Regions from separate parts of the Streptomyces sp. Xyl84 genome, predicted to be linked through region 2. Evidence: riboswitches for the same ligand, from Rfam matches in the RefSeq annotation. Region 2 holds a riboswitch; each other region holds the start of a gene.
What was found. Region 2 has a riboswitch for cyclic di-AMP ahead of AC6I72_RS07900 (M23 family metallopeptidase). Riboswitches for the same ligand answer to the same signal wherever they lie in the genome.

Region 1 (2,192 bases), 2.0 Mb from region 2:
CGCGCCTCCCGGCCGCGTCCGTGCGCCCGGCTGATTCTGGACGCGGGGGTGCGGCGAGTGGTCACGGCCTGGCGGGAGCCGGACACGTTCGTCGAGGCCGCCGACGGGTCCGGGGTGCTGGCGGCCGCGGGCGCGGACGTCGTCGTCCTGCCGGAGTTCGAGGGTCAGGCCAAGGAGCCCAATCGCCACCTGCTGTGACGCGTGTGCATTCCACCCCGGGGATGACGTACACTGGTTTCAACGACGCGGGGTGGAGCAGCTCGGTAGCTCGCTGGGCTCATAACCCAGAGGTCGCAGGTTCAAATCCTGTCCCCGCTACTGAAGGCTCAGGGCCGGAATCCGATCAAGGATTCCGGCCCTGAGCCGTTTCCGTTCGTTCCGGCGCTCCGGCCGCTCCTTGATCGTTGTGACCTGACGTGAGCGGGCCGTCCCCGTCCGCATAACAACTGACACACCATCACCGGACGGTCCGGGCCGGACGCGGCTCGATGACGTCGTGATGTGGCCTGAAGTCCAGTCAACTCACCCCGTTTCCATCCCTCGTGAGGCTTATGTTCTGGCCAAAAAGGTTTAAGGATCAAGACGATCGGCTTGGAATCGGAGCCCCGGGTCTATTAACGTTCGATAACGCAGCGCGGTCGTCCCAGCCGTCACCGAAGGCGGCTCCGTGCGCGCGCGCCGAATCCCGCGAGGGAACCGGGGAACCACCAACTTGGGGTGAATCGGGCGTCATCCGCCGTGTGTACGCGGCTGGTTGACGCGCGTAGGAGACCTTCCCGCTCCGAACCCGTCAGCTAACCCGGTAGGCGAGACGGAAGGAAAGGAGCACGCCCGCGTGGCGTCCAACCCGCCTGCCCCTGAAGCCCCGACGGTGCCGAGCCGGCGCACCGAGTCCTTCGCCTACGGTGACCGGCACCCCGACCAGGGCCCCTGGGAGGAGTGGAACCCCACCGAGGACTCCCTCCGTCCCGTCCGCGGCCGGCACCGCGTGGCCAAGCAGCGCGGCGGCGGGCTCGCCCGCAGTTCCACCGTGCTCGGCGTGGGCGTCATGGCGGCCGTCGGGGCGGGCGGCATGGCCAGCGCCAACACCGGCAAGCCGCCGGTCTCGATCTCCCTGCCCGACGTTCCCGCCCTGCAGGGCCTGCCCGCCGTGGGCGGTCTCTTCGAGGGATCCGGCCACGACGGTCACGAGGGTTCCGCGACCGCCCTCAGCGACGTCACCGAGACCCCGGCCGTGACCGCCGGGACGACCGCGCACACCGCCACGGACGCGGGCGAGGCGCTGCGCAGCCGGATCATGGCCCAGGCCGAGCAGCAGCAGGCCCAGGCCGAGGCCGGAGCCAGGGCGGCCACGGAGGCGGCCGCGGCCCGCAAGGCCGTCCGGCAGGCCGAGGAGGCCGCCGCCCAGGCGAAGAAGGAGGCCGAGGCCAAGGCCGCCGCCGCGAAGAAGAAGGCGGAGGAGGAGGCCCGCAAGGAGGCCGAGGCGGCCCGGCTGGCCGCGCTGGCCAAGCAGTACACGCTGCCGACCTCCTCGTACACCCTCACCTCCACCTTCGGGCAGGCCGGCTCCATGTGGTCCTCCGGCCACCACACCGGCCTCGACTTCGCCGCGCCCACCGGCACCCTGATCAAGGCCGTCCACAGCGGCACCGTCACCGAGGCGGGCTGGGCCGGCGCCTACGGCTACCGCACGGTCCTCACCCTGGACGACGGCACCGAACTGTGGTTCTGCCACCAGTCGTCGATCAGCGTCGCGGCCGGCCAGAAGGTGAGCACGGGCGAGGTCATCGGCCGGGTCGGCGCCACCGGCAACGTCACGGGGCCGCACCTGCACCTGGAGGTCCACCCGGACGGCCAGGCCGCCGGCATCGACCCGATGGCGTGGCTCCAGTCCAAGGGCCTCACCCCCTGACGGACCGCCGCCGGCCGGCACGCCGCCGCCCGCGACGGCCCGGGTCCCACCGACGGCCCGGGTTCCGCCGAAGGTCGCTGCCCGCCGGCAGTCCGGCTCCCGGCCACGGTCCGGACCCCGCCGACGGCAGGGCTCCCCCCGGCAGTCCGGGCCGCGCCCTTTCAGGTTCTTTCCGGTCCGCCTGCCGACCGGGTGGTTTGCGCAACCTTTGCGCCGGTCACCGGCGCGGTGCGGAATGGGGTACTCCGCACTGGTCGTTGATGAGGAGCATGACTTCTCT
Region 2 (2,192 bases):
GGCGATGCTCGCCATCAGCGGCTCGGTCGACACGCCGAACACCGGGCCCGCGCTGGACGACCTGTTCACCGTGCTGCGCAAGCTGGCCGCCGAGGGCCTCACCGAGGCCGAGCGGGACGTCGCCGTGCAGAACCTCGTCGGTGTGGCGCCGCTCAAGTACGAGACGGCCGCCGCCGTGGCGAGCACGCTGGCCGACCAGGTCGAGCAGCACCTGCCCGACGACTACCAGGCGACGCTCTATCAGCAGCTCGCCCAGACCGGCACGGTGGAGGCCACCGCGGCGGTCGTCAGCGCCTTCCCGGTGGACCGGCTGGTGACGGTGCTCGTCGGGGACGCGGCGCAGATCAAGGAGCCCGTCGAGGCGCTCGGCATCGGCCCGGTGACCGTCGTCGCCGCCGAGTAACGCGCCGCCCGGCACGCGCGCGTGGGGCCCTGGTGACGGACGCGTCACCAGGGCTCTGGGATGTCCGGATTGGGGGAGTGGCTGCCCTTCTGCCCTGTGGCCTGCGCTACAAAAACCCGGATCCGTTTGGGATCGGAAAGCGGGCCCGTCTAGCGTCGGTCCGGCTGTTCGTCGGGCAGTGCGCCGCACCCGCGGCACCGGACAGCCATCGCCGAGTCCCCGTACGGCGCGAGCCAGGGGAGCCGGGGACCCACTCAGTCCCTGGGGTGAATCGGGCGCCGCGCACGCGCGGGGCCCGTAGGAGACCTTCCTGCTCCGAACCCGTCAGCTAACCCGGTAGGCGAGAGGGAAGGAAAGGACCAGCCACCACATGGCGTTCACGCGCGCCACCGGGAAGCACCGCCGTCCCGGCCGGGTGCAGCGCACCACCGCCCGCGCGGCGGGTGTCGCGGCCCTCACCACCACCGGCGTCATCGGCACCCTCGCCGCCTCCCCGGCCCTGGCCGCCGAGACCCCGGCCCCCGCGGACACCGGCCTCACCCCGGTCGTCAGCCTCGGCGACACCGTCGCCGAGCGGGTCGACGCCCAGGCCGCCGCCCAGCTGGAGGCGGCCCGGCACAAGCAGGCCGAGGAGGCCGCGCGCAAGCGGGCCGCCGAGCAGGCGAAGAAGGCGCGCGAGGCCAAGGAGCGGGCCGCCCGCGAGGCCGAGCGCAAGCGCCTCAACACCTTCGTGCCGCCGATCACCGGCTCGTACGTCTCCACCGGCTACAAGACCGGCGGCTCCCTGTGGTCCTCCGGCTCGCACACCGGCATCGACTTCCACGCCGCGAGCGGCACCGCGGTGCACGCGGTCGGCGTCGGCACCGTCGTGCAGACCGGCTGGGGCGGGGCGTACGGCAACCAGGTCGTGATCAGGATGGCCGACGGCATGTACACCCAGTACGGGCACCTGTCGTCCATCGACGTCTCGGTGGGCCAGCAGGTCACGCCGGGGCAGCAGATCGGCCTGTCCGGCGCCACCGGGAACGTCACCGGCCCGCACCTGCACTTCGAGGCGCGCACCACCCCCGACTACGGCTCGGACGTCGACCCGATCGCCTACCTGCGCAAGCACGGCGTGAACGTCTGACGGCGGCACCTGCGAGGGCGTGCCCGTCCGACGGCCCGTACCTCCGAACACGTGGACGCTGATCACGCGGACATCTGAACGACACCGAAAGCCCCGGCCGCCCGGCCGGGGTTTTCGGTATTCCCAGGCTCCGCGTTGACCAAAAAATAACCCCGGATTCCGTCGTGCGGTCGGAAATTCCCGCGCATTGTCATAGAGTCGCGGAACACGCGTTCGTCGCGGAGTCGCACGGGATCAATGCGGAGGTCGGTCATGCGCGTTCCGGCGCACTCGGTGTGCACGGCGATCCGGGACGACATCGTCGCCGGCGTCCACGAGCGCGGCGCCCGGCTCGCCGAGGAGGTCCTCGCCCGACGCTACGGCGTCTCGCGCGTGCCCGTGCGCGAGGCCCTGCGCACGCTGGAGGCCGAGGGTTTCGTCGTGACCCGCCGGCACGCCGGCGCGTGTGTCGCCGAGCCCACCGGGCAGGAGGCCGCCGACCTGCTGGAGATGCGCCTCCTGCTGGAGCCGCTGGGCGCGGCGCGGGCCGCCCAGCGGCGCACCGAGGCCCATCTGAAGGTGCTGCGCGGCCTGGTCAGGCTGGGGCGGGAGCGGGCGGGCAGCGGCGGCGAGGAACTGCGGTCGCTGGCGGCCTGGTTCCACGAGACCCTGGCGCAGGCC
Region 3 (2,192 bases), 2.4 Mb from region 2:
CTCCGAGGGGCGGAGCGGGACGGGCGGTTCGGGGCCGTCCGGCGTGAACGACCCCGGTCTGCCCGACGACACGCAGAGCGGTACGGGCGACTCGTCCGGTTCGTCCGGCTCTTCGGCGGACACCCCCAAGGGGGCCGGCTCCGCCCACGGGACCGGCACACCGGGCGACTCCTCCACGAAGCCCTCCACTTCGCCCTCTTCGCCCACGAAGACGGGCAACCCGCCCAAGTCCGGCACCTCTCACGGCCCGGACGCGTCCGACGCCACCCCGTGGGCGGACGGCGCCGGCGACGGGGGCGACTCCGGCGACTTGGACAACTACGGTCAGAGCGTCGGCTCTTCGGCCCTCGTCGACACCGGTGCGCTCGGTGGCGGCCGCCACCGCGGCGGCAGCGCCGACGAAGGGGCCGCCGAGGGTCGTACGGGCGCGACGGGCGGCCGGCACGCCTCGCGTGAGGGCGGCGCCGTCCACGCCTCGTCCGCCGCCTCCTACACCGTCCGCACCGGCGACTCCCTCACGTCCATCGCCGACTCCCTTGACGTCCACGGCGGATGGCACGCGCTGTACGACGCGAACAAGGGCTCCATCGGCGCCGACCCCGACCACATCGTCGCCGGTCAGAGCCTGGATGTCCCCGCTGAAAACGCCCGAAACTAGGCGGAGTTCACGTCACGCTTCGCGTCGAATGTCCCATTCGGTGAAAGTGTGGGATGAGTCTCAGAAGCCCTGATCGTCTTTGAAATCCGGCCGATCACCTGTCTACGGTCATGACCGCTCGCCACCGCGAGCCCCGGCTGCCGCAACGCCGAATCCTGCCAGCGGCCGTACGGGAACAGTCGTCGCTTCGAGCGCCGAAGGCAGGAGCGGGGGACCCAAGGTAAGTTGCCGCGCCGGTCAGACGACCGGAGCGGCTGGGGGTGAAGCCGTGCCTCCCCAAAGGCACGGCCGGGCAACTCAACCGGCCCGAACCCGACAGCTCACCTCGCAGGCGTCGGTGAGGGGATCCTTCCATGCTGTTTTCCGGCAAGGGCAAGCATCGTCGTCCGTCCAAGGCCACCCGCGCCATCGCACTCGCCGGTGTCGCCGGTGTCGCCGTCGCCGGCCCGCTGATGGCGGCCGGCAACGCCTCCGCCGCCACCACCTCCGAGTGGGACGCGGTCGCCCAGTGCGAGTCCGGTGGCAACTGGTCCATCAACACCGGCAACGGCTTCTACGGCGGCCTGCAGTTCACCAACTCCACCTGGGCCGCGTACGGCGGCACCGCCTACGCCTCGCGCGCCGACCTGGCGAGCAAGTCGCAGCAGATAGCCGTCGCCGAGAAGGTGCTCGCGGGTCAGGGCAAGGGTGCCTGGCCGGTCTGCGGCAAGGGCCTGTCCGGCGCCTCCTCCAGCGGCGGCAGCAGCTCCTCGTCGTCCTCTTCCTCGTCCTCCTCCTCTTCTTCCTCCTCCTCGTCGTCCTCGTCGAGCAGCAGCTCCAGCAGCTCCAAGAGCAGCACCTCGACCCGTTCGACCGAGCAGCGGGCCGCCGACCGCTCCGCGACGCGTCCGGCCCCGAAGAAGACCGTCACCACCCCGACCGGCAAGAAGGTCAAGAAGGGCGACGGCGAGTACAAGGTGGCCGCCGGCGACACCCTCAGCTCCATCGCCACCGAGCACGGCGTGCGCGGCGGCTGGGAGAAGCTGTTCCAGCTGAACAAGGACATCGTCGACGACGCCGACCTCATCTACCCGGGCCAGCAGCTCCACCTGAAGTGACAGGGCCTAGCCCGGCCCCAGGCCCTCCCCAGGCGCGGCCTCCACGACGGAGGCCGCGTGGGGCCGCCCCCGTCCCCACGGGCTCCCCGCCCCGGTGCGTGTTCCCCCGTACGCACCGGGGCGGGGCTTTTTCACTTCCCGTTCGCGTCCCCGCCCCTTCGCCCTTTGTTCCGTGCTGGAACAATGTGTACCGTCACCCTGTCCACGGGACGGTCGGTCGATCGGTCGGCGGCCCGGGACGGTTAGGCTCTAGTCGCAAGGCACAGCCGCAAGGCAGACCGCCCCGCACTTTCAGCGTCACATCCACGAAGGAGATGCTCGTGCCGTCCATCGACGTCGTCGTAGCCCGGGAAATCCTGGACTCCCGAGGCAACCCCACGGTCGAGGTCGAGGTCGGCCTCGACGACGGCAGCACGGGTCGTGCCGCCGTTCCGTCC
Region 4 (2,192 bases), 1.2 Mb from region 2:
CTGCTGGTGTCTGCTGGCGCTACACGGTTTGTCGATAGGTCGCTGCCATCACTCAAGTCAGCGTATCCGGTCACGTTTCGATCACCGATAGCGCCCACCGATACAGGCCAGGTGGTATCGGATCACGACCGATATGTTTTCGATCACCACGTATGAACAGATATTTATCGACTCACTCCTCCCTACTCTGCCCCCTCCCCCGCGTCACACCGAGCACGACGGACCGCGACGGACCGCCACGGAGCGCGACGAACCCCCGTCCGCCCGAACGGGGCCACAACCTCACCGAACGTGACAACCACCCCTCCCCCTCCCCTGCTGCCCCGCACCGGCACCACCACTCCCCGCCCCTCCCCCGCCCCACCCTCACCGGAGGAGTCCGATTTACCCTTATTGGCATTTCAATTCCCGTTGGCCGTAAATGCTCCTGGCCGGATTATTCCGTGAGTTGGGTCACGCGCACCCTGCCACCCCGCGGCCACCCCGCACACCCCCGCTTCCCTTCCCCCGCATACGAGTTGACCCTTGGCAGATGCAAAGGATCAAGTGCCCAAAACACCCCGGATCAAGGTCAACTAGGGCGATGTATGAATCAGGTACTTGTTCGGGACATGTGCTCTCGCATACGTTCCCGGCCAGTCGGGTGGACGCCGAATCCTGCCACCGCCCGATATCCATCGACCGAACCACTTCATGGCAGGAGCGGGGGACCCAGGTAAGTCGCCGGGCCGGAACGCCGTACGTCGTCCTACGTCGTACGCCGTGCCGGAACGGCTCGGGGTGAAGCCGTGCCACCCGAGGGCACGGCCGGGCACCTCCCCGCCCGAACCCGACAGCTCACCTCGCAGGCGACGGAGAGGAATCCCCCATGCCTGCAAACGGTCAGCGCCGTTCCCGCACCGCCCGCCTCGTCCGCACCCTCGCCGTCTCCGGCACGGGTGCCGCCGTCCTCGCCCTCCCCCTGATCGGCGCCACCAGCGCCTCCGCCGCCCCCGCGGCGGCGACCACGGCCACCGCCAAGACGGTGAGCACGGTCGCCTACCCGAACAACCTGGATGGCTGGATCCGCGAGTCGCTCGCGATCATGGGCCAGAAGGGCATCCCGGGCACGTACAACGGCATCTACCGCAACGTGATACGCGAGTCCTCCGGCAACCCGCTGGCCATCAACAACTGGGACTCCAACGCCGCCAAGGGCATCCCGTCCAAGGGCCTGCTCCAGGTCATCCAGCCGACCTTCAACGCCTACCACGTGGCCGGCACGTCGTTCGACATCTACAACCCGGTCGCGAACATCACGGCCGCCTGCAACTACGCGGCCGCGCGCTACGGCTCCATCGACAACGTCTTCAGCGCGTACTGACGGATCCGGCCCTCAGACGAACAGTCGCTCGAGGACGACGGCCACGCCGTCGTCCTCGTTCGACGTGGTGACCTCGTCGGCGACCGCCTTCAGCTCCGGGTGGGCGCCGGCCATGGCCACTCCCCGGGCGGCCCACCGGAACATGGGGATGTCGTTCGGCATGTCTCCGAAGGCGAGGGTGTCCTCGGGCCCCAGCCCCAGACGCCCGGCGGCCAGGGCCAGACCGGTCGCCTTGGTGATGCCGTGGGGTTGCAGCTCCACGGTGCCCGGGCCCGACATGGTGACCGCGACGAGGGAACCGGCCACCCCGCGGGCCGTCGCCGCCAGCTCGTCGTCGGACAGGGCGGGATGGCGCAGCAGCACCTTGCTGATGGGCGCGCGCCACAGGTCGTCGCGCCGCGCCACCCGCTGGGCGGGCAGCGTGGGATGCGGCATGCGGTACCCGGGCTCGATGAGCGTGAGCCCCTCCACCCCGTCCTGGTCGACCGCCGCGTACACCTCCCCCACCTCCGCCTCGATCTTGCCGAGCGCCGTCTCGGCCGTCTCCCGGTCGAGCGTCTGCGACCACAGCAGACGGTCTTCCCCGGCGTCGTAGAGCTGTGCGCCCTGGCCGCACACCGCGAGCCCGGTACCGCCCAGGTCCTTCAGCAGCGGCCGTACCCTCGGCGCCGGCCGGCCGGTCACGACGAGGTGCCGGGCGCCTGCCGCCGCCGCCCGCGCGAGTGCGGCGAGGGACCGCTCGGACAGGGTGTCGTCGCCGCGCAGCAGCGTTCCGTCCAGGTCGGTGGCGATGAGGGCGGGGGCGTGGGGAGCGGGCATGATCAGAGAA

Region 1: linked by a shared signal. The riboswitch ahead of AC6I72_RS16750 (M23 family metallopeptidase) and the one ahead of AC6I72_RS07900 (M23 family metallopeptidase) in region 2 are both predicted to bind cyclic di-AMP.
Region 3: linked by a shared signal. The riboswitch ahead of AC6I72_RS18715 (transglycosylase family protein) and the one ahead of AC6I72_RS07900 (M23 family metallopeptidase) in region 2 are both predicted to bind cyclic di-AMP.
Region 4: linked by a shared signal. The riboswitch ahead of AC6I72_RS13290 (transglycosylase SLT domain-containing protein) and the one ahead of AC6I72_RS07900 (M23 family metallopeptidase) in region 2 are both predicted to bind cyclic di-AMP.

The regions. Positions count from the first base shown of each region.
Region 1 covers NZ_AP029182.1:3,850,502-3,852,693, forward strand. Annotated here, with positions in the region: gene AC6I72_RS16740 (dihydrofolate reductase family protein) at 1-198, shown strand, start outside; tRNA gene AC6I72_RS16745 (tRNA-Met) at 245-318, shown strand; cyclic di-AMP (ydaO/yuaA leader) riboswitch at 667-824, shown strand; gene AC6I72_RS16750 (M23 family metallopeptidase) at 836-1,912, shown strand; gene AC6I72_RS16755 (aldo/keto reductase) at 2,182-2,192, shown strand, end outside.
Region 2 covers NZ_AP029182.1:1,850,811-1,853,002, reverse strand. Annotated here, with positions in the region: gene AC6I72_RS07905 (M16 family metallopeptidase) at 1-403, shown strand, start outside; cyclic di-AMP (ydaO/yuaA leader) riboswitch at 603-761, shown strand; gene AC6I72_RS07900 (M23 family metallopeptidase) at 774-1,532, shown strand; gene AC6I72_RS07895 (GntR family transcriptional regulator) at 1,785-2,192, shown strand, end outside.
Region 3 covers NZ_AP029182.1:4,293,920-4,296,111, forward strand. Annotated here, with positions in the region: gene AC6I72_RS18710 (transglycosylase family protein) at 1-658, shown strand, start outside; cyclic di-AMP (ydaO/yuaA leader) riboswitch at 841-1,007, shown strand; gene AC6I72_RS18715 (transglycosylase family protein) at 1,012-1,755, shown strand; gene eno (phosphopyruvate hydratase) at 2,070-2,192, shown strand, end outside.
Region 4 covers NZ_AP029182.1:3,089,374-3,091,565, forward strand. Annotated here, with positions in the region: cyclic di-AMP (ydaO/yuaA leader) riboswitch at 670-864, shown strand; gene AC6I72_RS13290 (transglycosylase SLT domain-containing protein) at 869-1,363, shown strand; gene AC6I72_RS13295 (HAD family hydrolase) at 1,376-2,182, opposite strand.